DNA from 4 places in the Variovorax sp. 54 genome. Region 2 is predicted to be linked to each of the others. Evidence: predicted binding sites of a transcription regulator. Region 2 holds the regulator's gene; each other region holds the start of a gene.
The links. The regulator sigma-54, encoded in region 2, starts transcription at its own class of promoters, with help from an activator protein. The targets are predictions, from matches to a motif close to TGGCANGNAANCTGCTTT.
Positions count from the first base shown of each region.

Region 1: the regulator sigma-54 is predicted to act here: its motif matches at 932-949, upstream of CLU95_RS05835 (ammonium transporter).
Region 3: the regulator sigma-54 is predicted to act here: its motif matches at 1,037-1,054, upstream of CLU95_RS31295 (pilin).
Region 4: the regulator sigma-54 is predicted to act here: its motif matches at 830-847, upstream of CLU95_RS26465 (transglutaminase family protein).

Region 1 is NZ_PEFF01000001.1:1,326,945-1,329,144, reverse strand. Features, by position in the region: gene CLU95_RS05840 (LytTR family DNA-binding domain-containing protein) at 1-849, shown strand, start outside; gene CLU95_RS05835 (ammonium transporter) at 1,020-2,200, shown strand, end outside.
Region 2 is NZ_PEFF01000001.1:3,748,875-3,751,074, reverse strand. Features, by position in the region: gene CLU95_RS17410 (phospholipase D family protein) at 1-487, opposite strand, end outside; gene rpoN (RNA polymerase factor sigma-54) at 498-2,090, opposite strand; gene lptB (LPS export ABC transporter ATP-binding protein) at 2,108-2,200, opposite strand, start outside.
Region 3 is NZ_PEFF01000001.1:3,108,642-3,110,841, reverse strand. Features, by position in the region: gene CLU95_RS14400 (CHASE2 domain-containing protein) at 1-76, shown strand, start outside; gene CLU95_RS14395 (3',5'-cyclic-nucleotide phosphodiesterase) at 106-909, shown strand; gene CLU95_RS31295 (pilin) at 1,112-1,603, shown strand; gene CLU95_RS31290 (pilin) at 1,665-2,126, shown strand.
Region 4 is NZ_PEFF01000001.1:5,773,278-5,775,477, forward strand. Features, by position in the region: gene CLU95_RS26465 (transglutaminase family protein) at 1-756, opposite strand, end outside; gene CLU95_RS26470 (DNA internalization-related competence protein ComEC/Rec2) at 878-2,200, shown strand, end outside.

The DNA of each region.
Region 1 (2,200 bases), 2.4 Mb from region 2:
GCGCTGGTCGATGCAGGGCGGCGCGCCGTGCCGCACGCCACCTGGGAGATTCTGGTGTGGGAGGGTTCCAGCCACCTCGTGCTGCTGGCGCTGGTGCCGGGCATCGTGGCGGTCGAGCGCTGGCTGTCGCCGCTGCCGCGCAGGCACCTGCTGCGCTACCTGGTGGGGCATGCGGTGGCCAGCGTGGTCTTCAGCGTGGTGCACGTGGTGGCCATGTTCGCGCTGCGCGCGCTGGCCTACGCAGCGGTCGGCGAGCGCTACGACTTCGCGGACTGGCGCGGCCAGTGGGGCTACGAATACCTGAAGGACGTGCGCGCGTACGCGTCGATGGTCTTCGGCATCTGGGCCTATCGGCTGTTCATGCTGCGGCTGCAGGGGGAGGCACGGGTGCTCGATGCGCCGGAGGACGCAGGGGCGGCCGAGGCCGCGGTGCCGCTGGTGGCAGCCGGGCCGCCCACCGACGCTGCCATGCCTCCCGCGCCCGCTGTCGAAGCGCCGCCGGCGCCACTGTCCGTTGTTGCCCGCCCCGAACGTTTTCTCGTGCGCAAGCTGCGCCGCGAATTCCTCATCGCCGCCACCGACATCGACTGGCTGCAGGCCGAGGGCAACTACGTCGGCCTGCACGTCAACGGCCACGACTACCTGCTGCGCGCCACGCTCACCGACTTCCTGACCCAGCTCGACCCCGCCACCTTCGTGCGCGTGCACCGCAGCCACGCGGTGAACCTGGGCCGCATCAAGGAGATCGAGCCGCTCGACGGCGGCGATGCCCGGCTGCACATGCACGACGGCACGACCGTGCCCTGCAGCCGGCGCTATCGCGACGCGCTGCGCGGCGGCGCGGGCTGAGCGCTTCGGCGCGTTCCGATCCGGTGCGCGCCCTGCGGAATCGGCCCATTCTTGGGTCGTTTCGCACCATCAAAGAGCCTCCAGGCACCATTTTTGCTTTCTTGCGCCGGCGCCCCGAGCCGTTCGGGTGCGACGCACCAAATCAAACCAAAAACCTGCAAGAAGCTCTCATGGACGCACTCAAACAGGGCGCTGATGCGCTGTTCATCCTTCTCGGCGCCATCATGGTCCTGGCCATGCATGCCGGCTTTGCCTTTCTGGAACTGGGCACCGTGCGCAAGAAGAACCAGGTCAATGCGCTGGTCAAGATCCTGGTCGACTTCTCGGTGTCGACCATCGTGTACTTCCTGGTGGGCTACGGCGTGGCCTACGGCACGCATTTCTTCGTCAGCGCCACCGAACTGTCGGCAAGAAGCGGCTACGAGCTGGTGAAGTTCTTCTTCCTGCTGACCTTCGCAGCGGCCATTCCGGCCATCATCTCGGGCGGCATCGCCGAGCGCGCCAAGTTCTGGCCGCAGCTGATCGCCACCGCGGTCATCGTCGGTTTCGTCTACCCGCTGTACGAGGGCATTGCCTGGAACAAGGCCTTCGGCATCCAGGCCTGGATCGCTTCGGTCACGGGTCATGAGTTCCATGACTTCGCCGGCTCGGTCGTCGTGCACGCCGTGGGCGGCTGGCTCGCGCTGCCGGCTGTGCTCTTGTTGGGCGCGCGCCGCAACCGCTACCGCGGCGACGGCTCGCTGAGCGCACACCCGCCGTCGAACATCCCGTTCCTGGCGCTGGGCGCGTGGGTGCTGTGCGTGGGCTGGTTCGGCTTCAACGTGATGAGCGCGCAGAGCATCGACAAGATCTCGGGCCTCGTCGCCGTCAACTCGCTGATGGCGATGGTCGGCGGCACGCTGGTGGCGCTGGCCATGGGCAAGAACGACCCCGGCTTCGTCTACAACGGCCCGCTCGCCGGCCTCGTGGCCGTGTGCGCCGGCTCCGACCTCATGCACCCGCTGGGCGCGCTCGTGGCGGGCGGCGTGGCCGGCGCCATCTTCGTCTTCATGTTCACGCGCACCCAGAACAAATGGAAGATCGACGACGTGCTCGGCGTGTGGCCGCTGCACGGCCTGTGCGGCACCTGGGGCGGCATCGCGGCCGGCATTTTCGGCACCCAGGCGCTGGGCGGCATCGGCGGCGTGAACCTGTGGGCGCAGCTCATCGGCACCTTGCTCGGCGTGGTCTGGGCGCTGATCGGCGGTGCCGTGGTGTACGGCGTGCTCAAGGCGACGATGGGGCTGCGGCTGTCGCAGGAAGAGGAATACGACGGGGCGGATCTGTCGATTCACCACATTTCTGCGACGCC
Region 2 (2,200 bases):
TGAAGCGCTTGAGCAGGCTGCCGCGCCCGGCCGGGAACGGGTTGAACAGGCGCAGCTCCACGTTCGGCGTGGCGGCCAGACCGAGCAGCAGCTCGTCTTCGCCGGACGTGTACAGGTCGTCCATCAACAGGCGCACGCGCACGCCGCGCTGGGCGGCATCGCGCAGGGTGCGCAGCAGGTAGCGGCCGGTCTCGTCGTTCTCGATCTGGTAGTACTGCACGTCGAGCGTGCGCTGCGCGCGGCGCGCGAGCTGCAGCCGCGTGTCGAAGGCGAAGTCGCCGCCGGGCATGAGGCGAAAGCCGCTGAGGTCAGGGTCGGGCTGCGAGGCCAGCGCGATCTTGCCGAGCGCGGTGTCGGCCGAGACGGCGATGGCCTTGGTGGGTGCGCGCGGTGCTTCGTCGGGCAGCGTGGCGCAGCCGGTGAACAGCAACGCGGTTGCGATGACGAAAACCCAATGCCCACAGCGCGACAGCAGGCGATGGGTCATCGTGAGCTTTCTACAGGGCCTTGCGCAGGTTGGCGGGCGCGATGCGCAGCGCTTCGCGGTACTTGGCCACGGTGCGGCGCGCGCACTCGATGCCCTGCTCCTTCAGCATCTCGGAAATCTGGCTGTCGGACAGCGGCTTCTTGATGCTCTCGGAGCTCACGAACTGCTTGATCAGCGCGCGCACTGCCGTGCTCGACGCGTTGCCGCCGGTCTCGGTGCCCAGCGCCGAACCGAAGAAGTACTTGAGCTCGACCGTGCCGAAGGGCGTCGACATGTACTTGGCCGTGGTCACGCGCGAGATCGTCGATTCGTGCAGGCCCAGTTCGTCGGCGATCTCGCGCAGCACCAGCGGGCGCATCGCCAGCTCGCCGTGCACGAAGTAGCTCTTCTGCCGCTCGACGATCGCGTTGCTCACGCGCAGGATGGTGTCGAAGCGCTGCTGGATGTTCTTGATGAACCAGCGCGCCTCCTGCAGCCGCTGCGACAGCGCCTGGCTGCCCTCGCCCTTGTGCGACTTGAGCGCGCCGGCGTAGATGTCGTGCACGCGCAGGCGCGGCATCACCTCGGGGTTCAGCATGACGCGGAACTTGATGTTGGTGCCGCGGCCCGTCTTGGTGACGATCACGTCGGGCACGACGATGTTGCGCTCGACGTCGACAAAACGGCGGCCCGGCTTGGGCTCCAGGCGCGCAATGATCTGCAGCGCCGAGCGCACCAGCTCTTCGTTGGTGCGCGTGAGCGTGGCCAGGCGCTTGAAGTCGCGCCGCGCGAGCAGCTCCATCGGCTGCTTGCAGATCGCGATGGCGGTCTTGCGCACGAGCGCTTCGGCCTCGGTCTCGTCTTCGTTCGCGAGCGCCTTCAGCTGGATGCTCAGGCATTCGCCGAGGTCGCGCGCGCCCACACCGGCCGGCTCCAGGCTCTGCAGCAGGCCGAGCGCCACCTGGAAGTGGTGCACCAGGTCGTCGAACTGGTCGTTGTCATCGCCCGCCAGGCCCGAGGCCAATGCAGGCAGCGAGTCTTCGAGGTAGCCGTCGTCGTTGAGCGATTCGATCAAAAAGCGCAGCGCGGCGCAGTCGTTTTCGTTGAGCCGCAGGGTCAGCGCCTGGCGGTGCAGGAACGATTGCAGCGACTCCTGGCTGCGCGCGAGTTCGGTGGCGTCGGCACGCTCGTCGTCGCCCAGGTTGTTCTGGCGTGCGGGTGCGTCGCTGCCCCACTCGCTGTCGTCGGGCGCCATCTCGACGGTGCCGTCGCCCTCCCAGTCGGGCTCGCGCTCGGTGATCTCGGCGGCGGGGCCGTCGGAGTCGGGCGTGGACGTGGTCTCGCTCGAAGTGGTCGTCGCGCTGGGGGTCGGCGCCGGGGCGAAATCGCCCTCGCCGGTGTCACCACCGTCGTCGCGTGGCACGGGCGTGTCGACAGCATCGAGCCCGAACTCCTCGCGCGCGGCTTCTTCCGCGGTGCGTTCGAGGAACGGGTTCTCGTCCAGCATCTGCTCCACCTCCTGGCTCAGTTCGAGCGTGGAGAGTTGGAGCAGGCGAATGGACTGCTGCAGCTGTGGCGTGAGCGCCAGATGCTGCGAGACGCGAAGGGACAGCCCTTGCTTCATGAGGACGCGCCCCTCCCTTACATGCGGAAGTGCTCGCCCAGGTACACCCTGCGTACCTCGGCGTTGTCGACGATCTCCGAGGGTGTGCCTTGTGCCAGCACGTGCCCGTC
Region 3 (2,200 bases), 640 kb from region 2:
CCAGCGTTTAGCCTCGATGGCGCTACGCCCGCAAGACCCGGACTGGGACGGCGCCACCCGGTTCGACACCAAATGACGACAGACGCAACCAAGGGGTCTTCCACAATGCAGGTACGCGTGCTGGGTTGCTCGGGCGCCATCGCCAAGGACTGCCGCACCACCTCGTTCCTGGTCGATGCGGACCTGCTCGTGGACGCCGGCACGGGCGTCGGTGATCTCACCCTCGACGAAATGGCCGCCATCGACGACGTGGTGCTCACCCATTCGCACCTCGACCACATCGCCGCCCTGCCCCTGATGCTCGACGCCGTCGGCAGCCGCCGCCCCCGGCCGCTGCGCGTGCATGCCCTGGCCGCCACCATCGATGCGCTGCGCGCGCATGTGTTCAACAACGTCATCTGGCCGAATTTCGAGCGCATTCCCAGCCCCGAATCGCCCTTCGTGAGCTTCCACGAGATCACGGTCGGGCAGCGCCTCGAACTGGGCCGGGACGCCCCCAAGCTCATCGAGGTGCTGCCGGCGGTCCACACCGTGCCGGCCTGCGGCTTCGCCATCCGCCGGGCCGAAGGTGGTGCCCACTGGGTCTTCAGCGGCGACACCGAGCGCAACCCGCCCTTCTGGGAGCGCATCAACGCGATCGACGTGGCGATGCTGGTCATCGAGACCGCCTTCAGCTCCCGTGAGGAGGCCCTGGCCGAACGCAGCCTGCACCTGTCGCCGGTGGCGCTGGCGCACGAGCTGGCGCAGATCGACCCGGGCAAGCAATACCCGATCTACATCACCCACACCAAGCCGGCAGAGACCGAAGAAATCATGAGCCAGATCGAGATGCTGGCGGGGCGCGAGGTGGCGGGCTTGGCGCAGCGGGACATCCGCTGGCTCAAGGCGAACGGGGTGCTGACCTTCTGACCGGGCCCGCTCGGGCATGACAAATTTGTCGACACAATTGGCATCTGAGTGCGAGTTGTGTCACATCATGTAACCATCTTGTGACCAAAGACGGCCCGAACGGGGGCTGCAGGGTGGTGGAGCCGGGTGGCACGGATGCTGCGGAAGTTACCCCGCTCCGGGCTGGTTCCCGGGCTTTACAAACCAACCTGGAGTTAATCGAATGAACCGTCGCACTCTCGCTCGCCGCGCACAAGCCGGCTTCACCCTCATCGAATTGATGATCGTTGTGGCGATCATTGGTATCTTGGCTGCTATTGCAATTCCCCAGTATTCGAACTACACGTCGCGCACTCGTGCTGCTGGCGCAGTCGCAGAGCTGAATTCGATCAAGTCGGCCATTTCCGTCTGCTACAACGACACTTTGGCGCTCGCTGGTTGCAATTCGGGTACAAATGGCATCCCGAATGCAGTTGTTGCTGGTGCTGCTACGGGCCCGACAAAGAACATTCTGGCTGTTAGCGTCACTGACGGCGTCATCACCGCCACCTCTGGTGCAACCACCAATGCGACCCCGCCAGTGGCTCTGTCGATTGTCAACACACCCACGATTGCGGCTGGTGCGGCTAATATGACCTGGACCATGACTGCTGGTGCTGGCACGATTTGCGATCCAGTTCGTGGCCTGAAGGTTGGCCAGGGCGACTGCCAGTAAACAACGACGCTCGCTACAAGCCGCCTTCGGGCGGTTTTTTTTAATCTAGCGGAGAAGCTTCATGACAAAAGGCTTCAAAAAACCAATCGAAGCTGGTTTTACGTTGGTCGAACTCATGATCGTTGTTGCGGTCATTGGTATCCTCGCTGCTATTGCAATTCCGCAATACAGCAGCTATGTTTCGAGAACGCGGGCGGCTGGAGCTATGCTGGAACTGACTTCACTGAAAAGGGGTGTTGCCATGTGCGCCTCGTTTGGAGCAATCTCTGCGTGTAATGGTGGCACCGGCGAAATACCGACAGCAGCCTTGTTCCAAGTGACGCGCAACGTAACCGAACTAACCAGCATTACTGGAGGTGAAATCTCGGCCATAAGTGGGGCGACCGCTGCTGATGGCACTCCTTTGACCATCGTGCTGACAGGCACCCAAGTCGCCAATGCCGCCCAGATGAGATGGGTCAATACAGGGTCAATCTGCGATGCAGTGCGCGGACTTAAGTCAGGCCAAGGAGATTGTCCATAGGCGATTTGAAAATGCTGGCACTACCGATTTGTGAAAAATCGGGGTCGGATTTCTGCACCCAGGAAATTGGGGTC
Region 4 (2,200 bases), 2.0 Mb from region 2:
GGCCATGAGTCCCGAGGTGGCGTCGAGGCCGATCCAGCCGGCGCCCGGCAGGAACACCTCGCACCAGGCGTGCAGGTCGGTGAAGTCGACCGTGGTGCCGCTGGGGCCGTCGAGGGCCTTCACGTCGGGCGTGAGCTGGATCAGGTAGCCCGAGACGAAGCGCGCGGCCAGGCCCATGTGGCGCAGCAGCTGCACCAGCAGCCAGCCCGAGTCGCGGCACGAGCCGCTGCCGTTGGTGAGCGTTTCTTCCGGCGTCTGCACGCCGGGCTCCATGCGAATGAGGTAGTTGACGTCCTGCTGCACCTGCTGGTTGATGCCGACCAGGAAGTCGATGGTGCGCTGTTCCTTGCGGTCGACCTTGTCGAGGTAGGCCTCCAGCAGCGGCGTGACCGGGTCGGCCACGAGGTAGGGCGCCAGCTCTTCGGCCTGCGAGGCCGTGTACTTGAACGGGAAGTTCTCGGCCTGCGGCTCGAGAAAGAAGTCGAAGGGGTTGTAGACCGCCATCTCGACGACGAGGTCGACCGTGACCTTGAACTCGCGCGTTTTCTCGGGGAACACGAGCCGCGCCTGGTAGTTGGCGAACGGGTCCTGCATCCAGTTGACGAAGTGCTCGGCCGGTTCGACCCGCAGCGAGTACGAGATCACATTGCTGCGGCAATGGGGCGCGGGGCGCAGTCGCACGACTTGCGGGCCCAACTGCACCAGGCGGTCGTATGTGTAGTGGGTGACGTGGTGGAGTGCGGCGTGAATGGACATGCGTAGGGGCGTGCAGTGCAGCGAGGTTGCATCGAAAAGATGTCTCTGGTGAGACGCATACTAGCCCAGTTGCCAAGCAATTAACGCGCCATCGAGCGTGGTTTGGGGGAGGGTTTGCATCATGGTTTCAGAGGTGTCTGGGGGGCGGTCGCGGCGTGCGTCCGGCGCGGTGGCGGGTGGGGCGGGGGCCTTCGTTGCGCTCGGCGGCACGCTGCTCGGTGCGGCCTTGCAGCTGCGTCAGCCGCTGCTGTGGGAGGCAGCCGTTTACGTTGCGTTGCTGGTGGCGGGGCTCGGCGGCGGATGGCTGTTGTGGCGGTGGCGTGGGCGTCGGCTGATCGTGCTGGTGCTGTCGCTGGCCTGCGGCGCGATGGCCGGCGCGGGGCTCGCCGGATGGCGCGCGACGGCCTATGCGAATGGGGCGCTGAGCCCGCAGCTCGAAGGGCGCGACCTGCGGCTCACGGGCGTGGTCTCGCAGATGCCGCAGCACAGCGAGATCGGAACACGCTTCCGTTTCGATGTGGAGGCCGCGCAATGGGCCGAGACCTCACACGGTGCTGCGCCGCCGACGGTGCCCTCACGCATCGCGCTGGCGTGGTACAGCGAAAACAGCGGCGTGGGGGCGCAGCCTGCCGAGCGGCGCGCGTCCACGCCGCGCACCGTGGGCGAGGTGCATGCCGGCCAGCGCTGGCAACTGACCGTGCGCCTGCGCGCGCCGCATGGCAACCTCAACCCGCATGGTTTCGACAGCGAGCTGTGGGCGTGGGAGCAGGGCGTGCATGCGCAGGGCCAGGTGCGTGCCGGGGCGCGCGACCTCGCGCCGCGCTTGCTGGGCGTCACCTGGCTGCATCCGATCGAGCGGGCGCGCGAGGCCGTGCGCGATGCGGTCTTCGCCCGCGTGGACGACCGACGGCAGGCCGGCGTGATCGCCGCGCTGGTCACGGGCGACCAGGGCGCCATCGACCGCGCCGACTGGGACGTGTTCCGCGCCACCGGCGTTGCGCACTTGATGTCCATTTCGGGCTTGCACATCACCTTGTTCGCGTGGTTCGCGGCGCATGTCGTGGGCGCGCTCTGGCGGCGCAGCAGCCGGCTCATGCTGTGGCTGCCCGCGCCGCAGGCCGCGCTCGCGGGCGGTGTGCTGCTGGCCGCGCTCTATGCGCTCTTCAGCGGATGGGGCGTGCCCTCGCAGCGCACGGTCTGGATGCTGGCGGCTGTAGCCCTGCTGCGCCTGACGGGCCGGCGCTGGCCGTGGCCGCACGTCTGGCTGCTGACGGCCGCGGTTGTGGTGGCCGCCGATCCGTGGGCGCTGCTGCAGGCCGGCTTCTGGCTGAGCTTTGTCGCGGTGGCTGTGCTGTTTGCTTCCGCGACAGCCGTGCCGGGCGACGACAAGGTGGGGGCACTCACGCGCCTGCGCCGCTTCTTCCGCGAGCAATGGACCATCACG